Regions from separate parts of the Mesorhizobium sp. M0768 genome, predicted to be linked through region 1. Evidence: predicted binding sites of a transcription regulator. Region 1 holds the regulator's gene; each other region holds the start of a gene.
What was found. The regulator PhoB, encoded in region 1, activates phosphate uptake and scavenging genes when phosphate is short. The targets are predictions, from matches to a motif close to TGTCATNNANCTGTCAT.
Positions count from the first base shown of each region.

Region 2: a site for PhoB is predicted at 2,020-2,036, ahead of NKI08_RS11035 (BtaA family protein). Genes of this name have one in related genera too.
Region 3: a site for PhoB is predicted at 2,207-2,223, ahead of NKI08_RS17780 (RNA degradosome polyphosphate kinase). Genes of this name have one in related genera too.

Region 1 is NZ_JAMYPD010000004.1:230,296-235,851, reverse strand. It holds gene pstC (phosphate ABC transporter permease subunit PstC) at 1-102, shown strand, start outside; gene pstA (phosphate ABC transporter permease PstA) at 106-957, shown strand; gene pstB (phosphate ABC transporter ATP-binding protein PstB) at 954-1,757, shown strand; gene phoU (phosphate signaling complex protein PhoU) at 1,790-2,497, shown strand; gene phoB (phosphate regulon transcriptional regulator PhoB) at 2,514-3,203, shown strand; gene NKI08_RS07745 (ROK family protein) at 3,213-4,457, opposite strand; gene xylF (D-xylose ABC transporter substrate-binding protein) at 4,743-5,556, shown strand, end outside.
Region 2 is NZ_JAMYPD010000006.1:184,691-190,246, reverse strand. It holds gene NKI08_RS11040 (class I SAM-dependent methyltransferase) at 61-726, opposite strand; gene NKI08_RS11035 (BtaA family protein) at 726-1,970, opposite strand; gene NKI08_RS11030 (hydantoinase B/oxoprolinase family protein) at 2,969-5,556, opposite strand, start outside.
Region 3 is NZ_JAMYPD010000012.1:149,705-155,260, reverse strand. It holds gene NKI08_RS17780 (RNA degradosome polyphosphate kinase) at 1-2,134, opposite strand, end outside; gene NKI08_RS17775 (zinc-finger domain-containing protein) at 2,284-2,529, shown strand; gene NKI08_RS17770 (FAD-dependent monooxygenase) at 2,549-3,766, shown strand; gene NKI08_RS17765 (TIGR02117 family protein) at 3,794-4,465, opposite strand; gene NKI08_RS17760 (metal-sensing transcriptional repressor) at 4,570-4,833, shown strand; gene NKI08_RS17755 (cation diffusion facilitator family transporter) at 4,830-5,556, shown strand, end outside.

The DNA.
Region 1 (5,556 bases):
TCGCTGGTTTCGCTCGGCCTGATCCTCTTCGTCATCACCTTCCTGATCCTCGCCGCCGCCCGCTATATGCTGATGCGGATCGACGCCCGTACGGGAGCCTGACCGATGTCGACATCCTCATCGCTCCACAGCCGCCGCAAAGCCAGGAATTCGGTGATGATGGCGCTTTGCGTCGTCGCCGCCGGCATCGGGCTTGCCTGGCTGGCGCTCATTCTCGGCGCGTTGGTCTATAAGGGCACAGCCGGGCTTTCGCTCGCGGTCTTCACCGAGATGACGCCACCACCGGGCGAGGCCGGCGGCTTGCTCAATGCCATCACGGGCAGCCTGCTGATGACGATCATCGCCGTTGTCGTCGGCACGCCGATCGGCGTGCTGGCGGGAACCTACATGGCCGAGTATGGACGCTTTTCGCGCATCACCACCGTCGTCCGCTTCATCAACGACATCCTGTTGTCGGCGCCGTCGATCATCATAGGCTTGTTTGTCTATGAGCTGATGGTGCGGCCAATGGGACATTTCTCGGCCATTGCCGGCGCCGTTGCGCTTGCCATCCTGGTCATTCCGGTGGTCGTGCGCACCACTGAAGACATGCTCAACCTGGTGCCGAACGCGTTGCGTGAAGCCGGTGCCGCGATCGGCGCGCCGCGCTGGGTGGTGATCCGTTCGGTCGCCTACCGCGCCGCATTGTCCGGCATCGTCACCGGCATATTGCTGGCGATAGCACGCATTTCCGGCGAGACGGCGCCGCTGCTCTTCACCGCGCTCAACAACCAGTTCTGGAGCAGCAATATCAACGCGCCGATGGCCAGCCTGCCGGTGACCATCTTCCAGTTCGCTCTCAGCCCTTACGAGGAATGGCAGCAACTGGCGTGGACCGGCGCACTCATAATCACCCTGACGGTTCTGGGCTTGAGCATCCTCGCCCGCAGCCTTACCGGACGCAGAGAGGACAGATGACACAGATGTTGTCCCCAGACATGACGATGGCCGAAACGGTCGCCGAGAAGACGAAGATCGAGGTCAAGAATCTCAACTTCTACTACGGCCAGAGCAAGGCGCTGAAGGACATCAGCCTGTCGCTGCCTGAGCGCAGTGTCACGGCCTTCATCGGCCCTTCGGGCTGCGGGAAATCGACGCTGCTGCGTGTATTCAACCGCATCTATGAGCTCTACCCAAAACAGACGGCCGAGGGCCAGGTGCTGCTCGACGGCAAGAACATTCTCGACCGGTCGCAGGATCTCAACCTCCTCAGGACCAAGATCGGCATGGTGTTCCAGAAGCCGACGCCGTTCCCGATGTCGATCTACGAGAACATCGCCTTCGGCGTCAGGCTCTACGAGAACCTCGGCAAGTCCGAGATGGACGGCCGCGTCGAACAGGCGTTGAAGCGCGCCGCGCTGTGGAGCGAGGTCAAGGACAAGCTCAACGCCAGCGGCTTGAGCCTATCCGGCGGCCAGCAGCAGCGGCTCTGTATCGCCCGCACCGTGGCCGTGAAGCCGGAAGTCATTCTGCTCGACGAACCGGCTTCGGCCCTCGACCCGCTGTCGACTGCCAAGATCGAGGAACTGATCGACGAATTGCAAGCCGACTACACGATCGTCATCGTCACCCACAACATGCAGCAGGCGGCGCGCGTGTCGCGCCAGACGGCCTTCATGTATCTGGGTGAACTGGTCGAGTTCGACCGGACCGAGAAGATCTTCACGTCGCCCCGCGAGAAGCGCACGCAGGACTACATCACTGGCCGCTTCGGCTGAGCCGTTCCGATCATGCATATGAGGACAGGACCATGGGCGAACACACAGTCGCTTCTTTCGACGAGGATCTCGAGCAGATCAGCAAGCTGATCCGCGACATGGCCGACCTCGCCGGTTCGATGGTCGGCGGGGCGACCAAGGCGCTGTTGAATTCCGACAACGTGCTGGCGCAACGCGTCGTTTCCGACGACGCCATCATGGATGCGCGTCAACGCGAACTGGACGACCGCGCCATCACCCTGATCGCCAAACGCCAGCCGATGGCCCACGATCTTCGCCATGTGGTCGGAGCGATCCGCATGGCGGGCGACCTCGAACGCATCGGCGACCTTGCCAAGAATATCGCCAAGCGCGTGAGTGCGGTCGGCCTCAGCGCCACGCCGCGGGACCTGTCGCATTCCATCGACGCGATGGCGCAGCTGGTTCTCATCCAGGTGCAGGGTGTCATCGAGGAATATGCTGCAGGCGATGCGGCCGCGTTGGCCAAGCTTCGTGCCGCCGACGAGCGCATCGACGTTAAATACACGTCCGTGTTCCGCGAGCTGTTGACCTACATGATGGAAGATCCGCGCAACATCACCGCTTGCACGCACCTGCTGTTCTGCGCCAAGAATCTGGAGCGGATCGGCGACCATGTCACCAACATCGCCGAAAATGCGTATTATGTGCTGACCGGCGAGCAATTGCCGGTCAATCGTCCGAAGCAGGACGAAACGACAATGTCCGCACCGGTGACATGATGGGGGTGCCCAGCCGATGATCGCACCACGCATAATGGTGGTGGAGGACGAGGAGCCGTTGGGTGTGCTGCTCCGCTACAATCTCGAATCCGAAGGCTACCAGGTCGAGGTGGTGACACGCGGCGACGAAGCCGAGATCCGTTTGCAGGAGAATGTGCCCGACCTTTTGGTGCTCGACTGGATGATACCAGCGGTTTCCGGCATCGAGCTCTGTCGTCGGTTGCGGGTGCGCCCCGAAACCGAGCGGCTGCCGATCATCATGCTGACCGCGCGCGGCGAGGAGAGCGACCGGGTGCGCGGTCTTTCGACCGGCGCCGACGACTATCTGGTCAAGCCGTTTTCGACACCGGAATTCATGGCCAGGGTCAAGGCGCTGCTGCGGCGCGCCAAGCCGGAAGTGCTGTCCAGCGTGCTGAAGGTCGGCGACATCGTGCTCGATCGCGAATCGCACAGGGTCTATCGCAAGAAGAGCGAAATCAGGCTCGGGCCGACCGAATTCCGGCTGCTCGAGTTCATGATGCGGCATCCGGGCCGTGTCTTCTCGCGCAGCCAGTTACTCGATAATGTCTGGGGGGAGACAATCTACATCGACGAACGCACCGTCGACGTGCATGTCGGGCGGCTGCGCAAAGCCGTCAACAACGGCCGGATGCCGGATGTCATCCGCACCATCCGCGGCGCCGGCTATGCGATCAGGGAAGATTGACCCGCCTGGTCAGGCTACGTTCTTTCTGACGCTGGGCCTCATTTGCGCGCCCGGCGCGAAAATCTCCTGGTCGACGAAGCTTAACGCCCGCATCGCGCAGCCTTCGCGGATCAGAGGCAATTCGTTCGGCTCTGTATCGAAGGAGATCGAGCCTGAATGCTGGCCGCCGGCGGTCTGGGCGATTGCCTTCCGCAAGGCCGGCTCGATCAGATCGAAGGCGGCGGCACTGGCGCCGACCATCGCGACCGGTGCCGGATCGATCAGCGCGAACAGCGAGCCGAGACCGAAACCCAGCGCTTCGCCGGCCTTGCGGTAGGCCTCGCGTTCCGGCCCATCTTTCTCGCGCGCCCGGGCCGCCAGTGCGCGCATGTCGGCGTCGCTGACGTCGGCGACCGGTTCGCTGTCTTCGCTCATCTGCCTGGCGTTGCGCCAGATGGCGTAGTTGCCGGCATACGCCTCGATGCAGCCGCGCCGCCCGCAACGGCAGAGCGCGCCGCCCGGACGATGGATCATGTGGCCAAATTCGCCGCCCGAGGAATGCGTCCCGGTGAACAGTTCGCCCTTCAGCACCAGCCCCATGCCGATGCCATGCGAAAGCAGGATGGCGATGAAGTCATCGCGATAGCGATCCGGATTGCGCCAGCGCAAAGCCACCGCCATCATGTTGCAGTCGTTCTCCACCGTTGCCGGGATGCCGAATTCGTCCTCCAGCATGTCGGCAAAGGCGATGTCGGTCTGCGGCGTGATCGGCGACCACAGCATGGCGCGTGCAGGGGAGTCGGTAATGCCCTGAATCGCCAGGGCGATGCGGGCGACACTGCGGACGTCAAGATCTGGATCCTGCAGCCGGCGCCGGACGATGGCCATGCATTCACGGATCAGCTCGTCGCGCGGCATAGTCAGCGTGTCCAGCCGGCGCTGTTCCTCGGCGACCACCTGTCCCGTGTAGTCGATAATGGCGGCCGAAAGGAAATTCAGCGACAACACCACGGTCAGCACCGCCGCCGCTTCCGGGTTGAGGGCGAGGCCGACTTGCGGACGACCGCGTTTCAACGAAACGGGCTCACTTGGCTTGCTCTCGGCGAGGATGCCTTCCCGTATCAGGTCGGAAGAAATCGCCGATATGGTCGAATGACTGAGGCCGGTGGTAGCTGCGATCTCAGTACGCGATGGCTGGCCGGCCCGGCGCACCGCCGAGATCACCATCGCCCGGTTGCGCCGGCGCAAATCGTCATGGCGGATTCCGACCGACATTGTTTTGCTTTCCTCCCGGTTGCCGCGGCCGCTCATGAACCGGAAGCCGTCGGTAATGTCCGACAAATAGTGTCGGATGAGGCAAATAGTGTCAGATGCAGGTGGCGCTGTCATCGTTTATTCCGACGCTCGAAAAAACTCGCAGAGTCATCAAAATCCATCAGAATCGATGTTGACAGCAGCCGGAGATCGGACCAGTATTTTTTCGAGGCTCGAAAAAATTAGAGCTTCTAAGCTGGTCTTTGAGCCAATTGGTCACGCCGTACGCGGCGCAGGGAGGATATGATGAAGAAATTCACGACCGCCATTCTGGCGGGTGTCGCCATGACGCTGGCGCTGGCGTCGGTGGCGCAGGCTAAAGACAAGGTCATCGGCGTTTCCTGGTCGAACTTCCAGGAAGAGCGCTGGAAGACCGACGAGGCCGCAATGAAGGCGGCCATCGAGGCCGCAGGCGACAAGTATATTTCCGCCGACGCACAGTCCAACCCCGGCAAGCAGCTCACCGACGTCGAGAGCCTGATCTCGCAGGGCGCCAACGCACTGATCATCCTGGCGCAGGACGCCTCGGCCATCGGGCCGGCCGTGCAAAAGGCGCTGGACGAAGGTATTCCGGTTGTCGGCTACGACCGGCTGATCGAGAACAAGGACGTCTTTTACCTGACCTTCGACAACAAGGAAGTCGGCCGCATGCAGGCCCGGGAAGTCTTCAAGGTGAAGCCGGAAGGCAACTACGTCTTCATCAAGGGTTCGGGTTCCGATCCGAATGCCGATTTCCTGTTTGCCGGTTCGATGGAGGTGCTGAAGGCGGCAATAGACAGCGGCAAGATCAAGAATGTTGGCGAGGCCTATACCGACGGCTGGCTGCCGGCCAACGCTCAGAAGAACATGGAACAGTTCCTGACCGCCAACGACAACAAGGTCGATGCCGTGGTCGCGGCCAATGACGGCACTGCCGGCGGCGTCGTCGCCGCGCTGACAGCGCAAGGGCTGGCCGGATCGGTTCCGGTTTCGGGCCAGGACGGCGACCACGCCGCGCTGAACCGCATCGCGCTCGGCACACAGACCGTGTCGGTGTGGAAGGATGCGCGCGAGCTCGGCA
Region 2 (5,556 bases), on a different contig from region 1:
TTTCAGCCACGGCCCCCATTTAGGATTGGAGCCCCAAAACCTTCCACGCCAAAATTGATGTTAGATGGCGATCTTGATCACGGCGAGCCAGCTGTAGCCGCGATAAAGTGTTCTGAATCGAAGGCTTGCACCAACTCTCGCAGATTCCGATTCCAGGACGTCGCGCAGGACTTCACGCGGCTCGACATGGAATTTTTTCAGCCAGCCGCGCAGCAGCTTGCGGAACCAGCTGGGCAAGGCTTCCTGCTGGCCAAAATCGACGACATGCAGCGAGCCGCCCGGTGACAGAGCAGCAAGAGCCGCGGATACCGTCTTTTCCCAGCCGGGGATCATCGACAGCGAATATGAGACAAAGACGCGGTCGAAACTTTCGACGCCGAACAGCGCTTTCGCGTCGAAATTCGTGGCATCGCCGCGCGCCAGCGTGACGCGGCCGGAGAGGCCTTCGCGCGCGAGGGCGGCAGTCGCCGTCTCCAGCATCTCGGCCGAAATATCGAGGCCGAAGAGGCGCGCGCCGGGATAGCGGCGGGCGGCGAGGATGATGTTGCGGCCGGTGCCGCAGCCGAGCTCGAGCACGGTGCCGCCGGCCGGCACATCCAGTCCGGCGATAAGCCGGTCGCGGCCGAGCAGATAGTATTTGCGGGTCAGGTCGTAGATATGACGCTGCCAGCGGTAGACGCCGTCCATCAGCTCGGCATGGCTGGCCGGCAAGTCGGTCGTGCTCATCAGGACCGCTTCACATAGAGATGGAAGCCGCCATAGATGGCCGAGCGGTCGCGCTCCGAAAACTCGCGCGAAGCGTCGTTCTCGTAGCGCCACTGGTCGAGCAGCGAATTCGAGACGCGGCCGGGCAGCAGGCTGGGTTCCGCTGCGGTGCGGAAGATGACGCGGGCGCCGGTTGAGGCGGTTCGGGTGATCTCGGCCCACAACCCGTTGAGCTGGTGGTCGGTCATCCAGTCCTGTGCATCGAGCAGCACGAAGCGATCCACCGAGCCGGCATCCTTGCCGGCAAGGAACTCGATCAGATTGGCGTGGTGGATGGCAACGCGATCGACATTGTTGCGGATCGTCTTGTAGTTGCACTTTTCGAGATAGGCGGGCAGGGCGGCCTCGCCCGGATCAGGGTAGCGGCGGGCGAAAGCCTGCCAGGCGAAATAATTGGTCTTCAGCGGAAAATCGCAGGCGAGCTTTTCCAGTCGTGCCTTCAGCACGCTGGCCATGGTGCCGTCACCCGAGGTGATCAGCGAATCGTACTGGGCCGGCGGAATGCCGAGGCCGAACAGCGAGGCTTTTCGCGAGGTCGCCCATTTCAGCAGCGGTTTTTCGAAGACCGGCGCCAGCTCTTCGTCAAAGAAGCGGCGCTGATCGGCGATGCTCTTGACGTCCATGATGCCGGCCGGGTCGACGCCGAAGAATTTTGCGGTGCGGTGGCCTATGGCGATGAACAGGCCAAGCAGGCCGGTCTGGTAGAAATTGCGGTCGAAGACGGCGATGCGGCGACGGCCGCGCCAGTTGCGGCGCTCCCAATAATGGCGACTGACCGGGTCGAGATGCGGTGCGATGAAGCGATCGTAGGCCTGTGAATTGTGCCCGGTCTCAGCCGCGCCGAAGAAACGGAACAGGTCGCCCTGCGACGGCAGGTGACGGACGGCTTCGAGCTTCATGCGGTTCAGCGCGATATGGGCAGCGTTGAGATCGACGGCATCGATCCTTTCCGGCGAGCGGGTGAGATAGGCAAGGATGTTACAGCCGCCGGAGGCAATGGTGACGATGCGGTGGCCCGTCCCGAGCTGCATCGCGTCCATGTCGATTTCGGGGTCTTCCCAGATCTGCGGATAGACGAGGCCGGAGAACAGGAAGGCGAACAGGCGCTCGGAGATGCCGGCTTTCGACAGCGGGCGGTTCTGGTAGACGGCCTTGCCGACTTCCTTGCCGCGGCGAAAAACCAGGTCCCCAGAAATGTCCGTCATGGCAAGGCGATTCCCCGTTTGCTTTGGCGCAAGCCGGTAGCGCAGGGTGATGACAGGCCAGTGACAGCCTGTTGACGCCGGCTCAAGCATTGCTGTGGCGCGCAAAATTAGGTGGTGCCTTGGCACAACCTTACTTGGCAGCGAATTTGGCTGGAAAATCGAGGGCCAGTCGAATCGTAGTTCATGAATCTACGATCAATCCGTAGAGGCAGGCGAGCATCCCCAAATGTCGGTTCCGGTGTCGCAGTTTTCATGAGTTTGTCAGCGGTTGAAACCAAGATAGCCAAATGTATTTGTACAGAAAGTGAGCATCAACCAAAGAGGGCTTGTGCAGAATATGCACCACAGCACGATCACCGTTCGAAACACTTGATCATGAGGGAATGTGAACGGATCGATCTTGGGATGACCTAAGAGTTTTGATAAGGGCGGCACATAATTACCTGTAGCGGCAGCATGCATCGTCTTAGAAAAATGTTTCCATCTTAGAAAAACGAAGCAAGCCCAAAATGCAGGAAAAAGCGTCAGTGCGAATATCATCTTTAGCGGTATGGGTTGCCCGCCGTGAATGATCCACCCAGTGCAACTACTTCGCGCTGGGTCGACCAGCGAAAAGATGAAGGCCTCCACAACAACTCCCAAAAAACAGACTATAGCTCCCCACTTAGCAACCCTTCGACAGAAATCTGGATCATAGTTCGGGAGGCGCGTATACTCATCCATATGGGTGCTAAGTCCTCATCGGTCCTGGAAGTCTTTGGTATAGAATGGCGAAGCTGCTCTTCGCCCTTGAGGGTTTGATCCGCCCGCCGACATCGAAATTGCGCCCGCAACCCTTTTTGGCCCACGGTCGGTTTGGTCCCGCCGGATCGCTCTCAGCCCCCTGCTTTCCATAGGCCCCCTGCTTTCCATAGCTTGCGCAATCGTGCCCGCCGTTTTCCCACCTTGCCCTGCCTAGGCGGCCGATATCATCTTATCTTGCGCGTTACACTTGCGCGTTACGACTTGCCAAATCCACCTGGGGTCGGCGTCGTCACGATGACCGCCTCGCCAGCGTCGAGGATGGTCTGATCGCAGGCTTTCAGCGTCTCGATCGCGCCGGTCTTGCGGCGGACCTTGGTCGAACCGGCCTCGCCATCGCCGCCTCCGTCCAGTCCCCGCGGCGGGCGGTTGCGATGCGAGGACAGGATGGCGCATTCCATTTTTTCGAGGAAGCGGATGGTGCGCCTGGTGCCGTCGCCGGCATTCCATTTGCCTTCGCCGCCGGAGCCTTCGCGGATATGAAAATCCTCGAGCAATACCGGGAAACGCAGTTCCAGCACTTCCGGATCGGTCAGGCGCGAATTGGTCATATGGGTGTGGACGCCGGAGGTGCCGGCAAAACCGCGGCCGTCGTTCATCCGGCCGGCCGGCGAGCCCGAGCAGATCGTCTCGTAATACTGATACTGCTTGTTGCCGAAGGTGAGATTGTTCATCGTGCCTTGCGCATTGGCCATCGCGCCCATGGCGCCGAACAGCGCGTTGGTGACGTGTTGCGAGGTCTCGACATTACCGGCGACGACCGCCGCGGGATAGGCGGGTTTCAGCATCGAGCCGTCGGGAATGATGATGTTGATCGGCCGCAGACATCCGGCATTCATCGGGATGTTGTCTTCGACCATGACGCGAAAGGCATAAAGCACCGCGGCACGGGCGACTGGCTCTGGCGCATTGAAATTGTTCTTCATCACCGGCGACGTTCCGGTGAAGTCGACGGTGGCTTCGCGCTTCCGCCGGTCGACCGATATCTTCACCTTGATCATTTGGCCGGTGTCGGTCGGATATTCGTATTCCGAACTGTCGGGCAGCCGCTCCAGAACGCGGCGCACGCTTTCGGCGGCATTGTCCTGGACATGGCCCATATAGGCTTCGACCACATCGAGGCCGAAATGCGCGACCATCTTGCGCAGCTCGGCGACGCCCTTTTCGTTCGCGGCGATCTGCGCCTTGAGGTCGGCGATGTTCTGGTGCGGATTGCGCGCCGGGTAGGGGTGGTCGGTGAGCAGCGTCTCCAGGTCCTTCTCGCGGAACCGGCCGCGATCGACGATGCGGAAATTGTCGAACAGCACGCCTTCCTCGTCGACGGTTGTGGCAAGCGGCGTCATCGAGCCGGGCGCGGTGCCGCCGATGTCGGCATGATGGCCACGCGAGGCGACGTAGAAGAGGATCTTCGGCGATTGGCCGATCTCCCCCCTTGTGGGGGAGATGCCCGGCAGGGCAGAGGGGGGCGTGACAGAATGAGAGGTCGGCGGGACAGCGCCCCCCTCTGTCGGCTTCGCCGACATCTCCCCCACAGGGGGGGAGATTGGGCGCTCTTCCTCAAAGACAGGCGTCACCACGGTGATATCAGGCAGATGCGTGCCGCCATTGTAAGGTGCGTTCAGCGCAAAGACGTCGCCGGGGTGAACGTCGCCGGAATTGAGCCGGATGATGGTCTCCACCGAGCGGTCCATCGAGCCGAGATGCACCGGCATATGCGGTGCATTGGCGACCAGCGCGCCATCCCGGTCGAAAACCGCGCAGGAGAAATCGAGCCGCTCCTTGATGTTGACGGAATAGGCAGCGTTTTGCAGCGTTACGCCCATCTGTTCGGCGATCGACATGAACAGGTTATTGAAGACCTCCAGCATCACCGGATCGGCTTCGGTGCCGAGTGCGGCGTGCCGGTGCTTCTTCTCGACGCGCCGCATCAATACGTGGTCCTTGGCGGTGATCTCGGCCTGCCAGCCCGGCTCGACGACAATGGTCTGGTTCGGCTCGATGATCAAAGCGGGGCCGGCGATCTTGTTACCAGGCTTCAGCGTTTCGCGAGGGAAGATGCCGGCGTCGCGCCAGACGCCGTCGACAAAGATTTTCCGGTTCCCGGAAGGACTTGCGGCCATGTCTTCAACAACTGAATCGCTTTCGTCGCGGCCGGTGCCGCCGGTATCGGTACCCTCGACGCCGACCGATTCGACGATCATCGGCTTGTCGTCGTAGACGAAACCGAACTGCGCCTTGTGCGCCAGTTCGAAGTCCGCCTTGGCCTGCGCAATCGAGCCGTGCCCGAAGTTCACAGGCAGCGCGGTATCGGTGCCGTCGTAGCGGATCTGCAGCACCGGTCTCGAGGCGACCGCGTCTTCGCTGATGCCTTGCGCGGCGAGTTCGTCGATGACGGCTTTGCGCAGCGTTGCGATGAGTTCATCGATCGCTGGCCCGGAATTGTCCGCCAGCGGCTTCAGCAGCGCCTGCTGGCGTGACGCAAATACAGAGGACAGGCCGATGCCGTATGCCGATAGCAGGCCGGAGAACGGATGGATCAGCACCGCCTCCATGCCGAGCGCATCGGCGACCAGGCAAGCGTGCTGGCCGCCGGCGCCGCCGAAGCAGTTCAGGAGGTATTCGGTGACATCGTAGCCGCGCTGCACCGAAATCTTCTTGATGGCGTTGGCCATGTTTTCGACGGCGACGGTGATGAACCCTTCGGCGACGGTTTCCGGCGAGCGGCCGTCGCCGATCTGGGCGGCAAGTGCGGTGAATTTTTCGCGAACCGTCTGGACGTCGAGCG
Region 3 (5,556 bases), on a different contig from region 1:
TCAACGCATCGCCCCGTCCGGACAGGCTCGGATTGGTCATGAAATATTCCTGCGCGTTGAACGGTTCCTCGCCCTCCTCCAGCACAACGCGCCGGGAGGTTCCGTCAGCCAATACGTCGAAACTTTGCTGGTTGTCCATGATGTTGCCGAGCATGATCTGGCCGAGCACCTGCTCATGCACAGTTGGATTGGTGATCGGCACCATGGTCTCGACGCGGCGGTCGAGATTGCGCGGCATCAGATCGGCCGAGGAGATATAGACGATCGCCCCGTCCGAGGGCAGGCCGTGGCCGTTGCCGAAGCAATAGATGCGGCTGTGCTCGAGGAAACGGCCGACGATCGACTTCACCCTAATGTTCTCCGATAGGCCGGGCACCTGCGGTCTCAGGCAGCAGATGCCGCGCACGACGAGATCGATCTCGACGCCGGCGCGGCTGGCATCGTAGAGCGCATCGATGACGATCGGGTCGACCAAGGCGTTCATCTTCATCCAGATGCGGGCCGGCCTGCCCTCCAGCGCGTGGCTGATCTCATCCGAAATGTGCTGGAGGATGCGGTCGCGCAGCGTAAACGGCGAGATGGCCAGCCGCATCTGCTCGGCCGGCTCGGCATAGCCGGTGATGAAGTTGAACAGCTGGGCGACATCGCGCGCGATCGTCGGATCGGTGGTGAAGAAGGACAGGTCGGTGTAGATGCGTGCCGTGACCGGGTGGTAGTTGCCGGTGCCCAGATGCACGTAATTGCGCAGCCTGCCATCCTCGCGGCGCACCACCAGCGACATCTTTGCGTGGGTCTTCAGTTCGAGAAAGCCGAAGACGACCTGAACGCCGGCGCGCTCGAGGTCGCGCGCCCAGCGGATGTTGGCTTCCTCGTCGAAACGCGCCTTGAGCTCGACTAGCGCGGTCACCGACTTGCCGGCCTCGGCGGCGTCGACCAAAGCGCGTACGATCGGGCTGTCGTTGGAGGTGCGATAGAGCGTCTGCTTGATCGCCACCACTTCCGGATCGGCCATTGCCTGGCGCAGGAACTGCACCACGACGTCGAAGGATTCGTAGGGGTGGTGGACGATGATGTCCTTCTCGCGGATCGCGGCAAAACAATCGCCGCCATGCTCGCGGATGCGCTCGGGGAAGCGCGGATTGTAGGGCGTGAACTTCAGATCGTCGCGGGCGACGGCGACGATCTCCGAGATCTGGCTGAGCGCCAGCGGACCGGTGAGCACGCTGATCCGGCTTGCCGAAACGCCAAGCTCGCCGGCGACGAAGTCACGCAATTCGGGCGGCATCAGCCGGTCGAACTCGATCCGGATGACCGAGCCGCGGCGTCGCCGCTTCAGCGCCGTCTCGAACAGCCGCACCAGATCCTCTGATTCTTCCTCGACCTCGATATCGCTGTCGCGGATGATGCGGAATGTGCCGGAGCCCTTGACCTCATAGCCGGGGAACAGCTTGCCGATATAGAGACTGACCGCCTCTTCGAGTGGAATGAAGCGGACATGATGCTTGCGATCCGGCAAACGGATGAAGCGCCTCAGCGCCACCGGCAGGCGCAGAAGCGCGCTCATTTCCTCGCCGTTCTTGCGATGGCGCAATTGCAGCGCCATCGAGAAACCGAGATTGGGAATGAACGGAAACGGATGCGCCGGGTCGATCGACAGCGGCGTCAGGACCGGAAATACCTGCTCCTGGAAATGGTCCTCGAGCCAGGTCTTCTCGTCCTTGGTCAGCGCATCGCGGGTGATGCTTTCGATGCCTTGTTTGTCGAGCAGCAGCATCAGCGCCGAAAGGCTGTTCTGCTGGTCCTCCTGCAGGCGCTCGACCTCGCGCAGCAATTGTTCGAGCTGCTGCTCGGGAGTGCGCCCATCCGGGCTCTTCAGCACGATGCCTTCGCGCACCTGGCCGGCAAGACCGGCGACGCGGACCATGAAGAACTCGTCGAGGTTGGCGGCCGATATCGACAGGAAGCGAACACGCTCGAGCAGCGGATGGTTGGCGTTCAGCGACTCTTCGAGCACGCGCCGGTTGAATTGCAGCCAGGAAAACTCGCGGTTGACGAAGCGGTCGGGATTGCCGCCTTCGCGGCTCGCCGCCTCGACGGTGATGAATTCGTTCTGCACCGGCTTCAGTTCGTTCATGGTTTCCGCTCTTCCCACACCGTTCGACGAGCACAGCCGTAACCGGCTTAACTTATCCTCTGACAGGCTTTTGCGACAGTTTCATTTCATCGATCTTGCAAAGAGACGGGTTATGATCCAGATGCAATCGACGAGATCAGGAGACGACGATGGCAGGCGGTTCCATTCCCCATTTCCAGAACGATGCGGGCTACCCGGCAATCGACATCGGCGTCAAGGAATTCATGTGCACCGGCGCCAATCCGCCTTTCGACCATCCGCATGTATTTCTCGACATGGGCGACGACAATGAAAAGGTCTGCCCCTATTGCTCGACGCTCTATCGCTATTCGCCGAAACTGAAGGCATTGGAAACGCACCCGCCGGGCTGCCTCTATATCGACCAGGCCGCCTGATTCTTCCGCGACAAGCCTGATGCAGGAAACGCAGTCCCGGCAGGTGGTAATCGCCGGGGCGGGCGTCGCCGGGCTGACCGCGGCACTGGCCTTCGCCGAGCGCGGCTATCGGGTAAAACTGTTCGAACAGGCGCAGCACCTCGAGGCTGCCGGCGCCGGTATCCAGCTTTCGCCCAACGCGACGCGCATCCTACGGCAGCTCGGCGTACTCGATCGGCTGCTGCCGACGTCGGTGCGCCCGGAGGCGGTCGTGCTCAAGGATGCCGCCACGCTGCGCAAGCTGGCGCGCGTACCGCTTGGCCAGGCGGCCGAAACGCGCTGGGGAGCGCCCTATCTCGTTGCCCACCGCGCGGATCTGCAGTCAGCGCTGATGCAGCGGATAGCCGAGCGGCCCGAGGTCGAGCTTGTCACCGGTGCCCGCGTCGGCGGCGTCGCAACCGGACCGAATGGCATCACCGCAACAATCGAGATTGCCGGCACGACCATCGAAACCGAAGCATCGTTGCTGGTCGGAGCCGATGGCGTCTGGTCGTCGGTGCGAGAAAAACTTGCCCGCAAGGCGGCCGAATTCGGCAGAAGCCGATTCTCGGGCGAGCTTGCCTGGCGCGCCACGGTGGCCGCGGACAGCCTTGCCGGACAAGCCTTCAGGGCGATCGGTGCGCCCGATTGCGTTACCGCATTCCTCCATCCAGGCTTCCATATGGTCGCCTATCCGGTCAGCCGTGGCACTGTCTTCAACCTCGCGGCCTTCACCAAGGGCAAGCGCATCGCCGAGGGCTGGTCAGGGCATGCCGACCCCGCCATCCTCGCCAGCGCCATGCGTAGCGCCGCGCCGGCGCTGGTCCGCCTGGCGAACGAGGCCGCGCCGTGGACGGCATGGCCGATCCACATAGTCGAGCAGCGGCGGTGGACGACGCCGGAAGGCATCGCGCTGACCGGCGACGCGGCGCACGCGATGACGCCGTTTGCCGCACAGGGCGCGGCGATGGCGATCGAAGACGCGGTAACCCTTGCCGGTTTCGTTGCCACCTCGCCCGCCGATCTCAGCAGCGCGCTTGTCGCCTGGGAACAGGCGCGGCGGCCGCGCGTCGCCCAGGTCGCCCGCCGCGGCGCCGTCAATCGCCTCGCCTGGCATGCGGCCGGGCCGGTGGCGATGGCCCGCAACCTGTTCCTGGCGATGCGCTCGCCCGAAAAACTCGCCGCCGATCTCGACTGGCTCTACGGCTGGCGGGCGTAGGACGTTCGGCGGTCCTAAGTCGCCCGGTCAATTGTAAAGCCGCATCGACAGGCCGAGCGATGCCGGCAGCGGGTTCCACCAGCCGGTGCGCAGCCCGGCGGTGCGCAGTGCCGCCGCCGCCCAGGTGTTGCAGCCGACCAGCGCGTTGAAACGGCCATTGCCTTCGAAGAAACGATCGAAACGGGAATACGCCGCATTCTCGATCGGCATGGCCCCGCTCGGTCCCTGCCGGAAGCTTCCCGCAATGTAATCGAGCAGCGCCGTAAACCGCTCCTCGCCGATGTCGAAGCCGGCGACGTCGGGATGCGGCTCGGCGATTTCGCCTGAAATGTCGACATGCATCACCGAGGCATCGACGGTCAGCGCCTTCATCACCGGCACTGCCTTCAGTTCCGACCAGGTCGGCGTCTCGAGATAGAAGGCGCGGCCGCCCCAGCCGAAGACGATGTAGCGGACCTCCGCCACGTCTGCTGGAATGCCGGCATCGACCAGGAAATGGAAGCGCCGGCGCACATCGTCGTCGACCGGGATGGCGATGTCGGTGTGGATCGGATTTTTCAGCACCAGGATGCGGTGGCTTGAGCCGATCGGATCGGCAACTGCCGCCGGCCAGAGCGGGCGCGGCAGCAGTGTGCCCAATGCCACCGCAAGGACTGCTGCAACGACCAGCAGGCCAAGAAAACGGGCAAGCTTCTTCATGGGAAAGGCATAGAACAAGCAATGCTCAAGGTGAAGCCCCTCCGAAAGTTGCACAGCTGACTTAGAGCTTGACGCGTATCCTCCCCGGGAGGATACGCTGAGGCATGTCAGATCACCTCCACGCCTCGCATCCTTCCATCATAAAGCGCCTGAAGCGCGCGCAAGGCCACCTTGCGGCGGTGCTGGCGATGATCGAGGCGCATCGCCCTTGCGTTGACTTGGCGCAGCAGCTTCATGCCGTCGAAAGGGCCATCAGCAGCGCCAAGCGCGAGCTGATCAACGATCACATCGAGCATTGCCTGACCGACAGCGTCGAAACCGGCGGCAACTCGCTGGCGGAACTCAAGCAGCTGGCGAAATATCTATGAATGCCATCGTAGCCCGCATTCTGGACTGGCTCGGGTTCGGCTCGCACGCCGCACATCATCACGGCGATCACGGTCCGCACGGTCACAGCCATGGCGTCATCGACGCGACAATTGCCACCACCGACCGGGGCATCTGGGCAATCAAATGGTCGTTCGTGATCCTGGCCATCACCGCGGCATTGCAGATGGTCGTGGTTGCGTTGTCGGGGAGCGTGGCATTGCTGGCCGACACGATCCATAACATCGGCGACGCGACCACGGCGATCCCGCTCTGGATTGCGTTCGTTCTGGCGCGGCGCAAGCCGTCGCGGATCTTCACGTATGGCTTGGGCCGGGTCGAGGATCTGGCCGGCATCATCATCGTGCTCATCATCCTGTTCAGCGCTGTAGTCGCTGCCTACCAAGCCATCGACAGGCTGATCAATCCACAAGCGGTGACACACCTGGGCTGGCTGACTGCGGCGGGCATTGTCGGCTTCCTCGGCAACGAGGCGGTTGCCGTGTTCCGTATCCGCGTCGGCCGCGAAATCAACAGCGCGGCACTGATTGCCGACGGCTACCACGCCCGCACAGATGGACTTACCAGCCTTGCCGTGGTCATCGGAGCCATCGGCGTCTGGTTTGGCTTTTCCTTGGCCGATCCGATCGTCGGCCTGCTGATCACGATTGCGATCTTCGGTATCGTCTGGCAATCGGCCCGCTCGGTGCTGACCCGCATGCTGG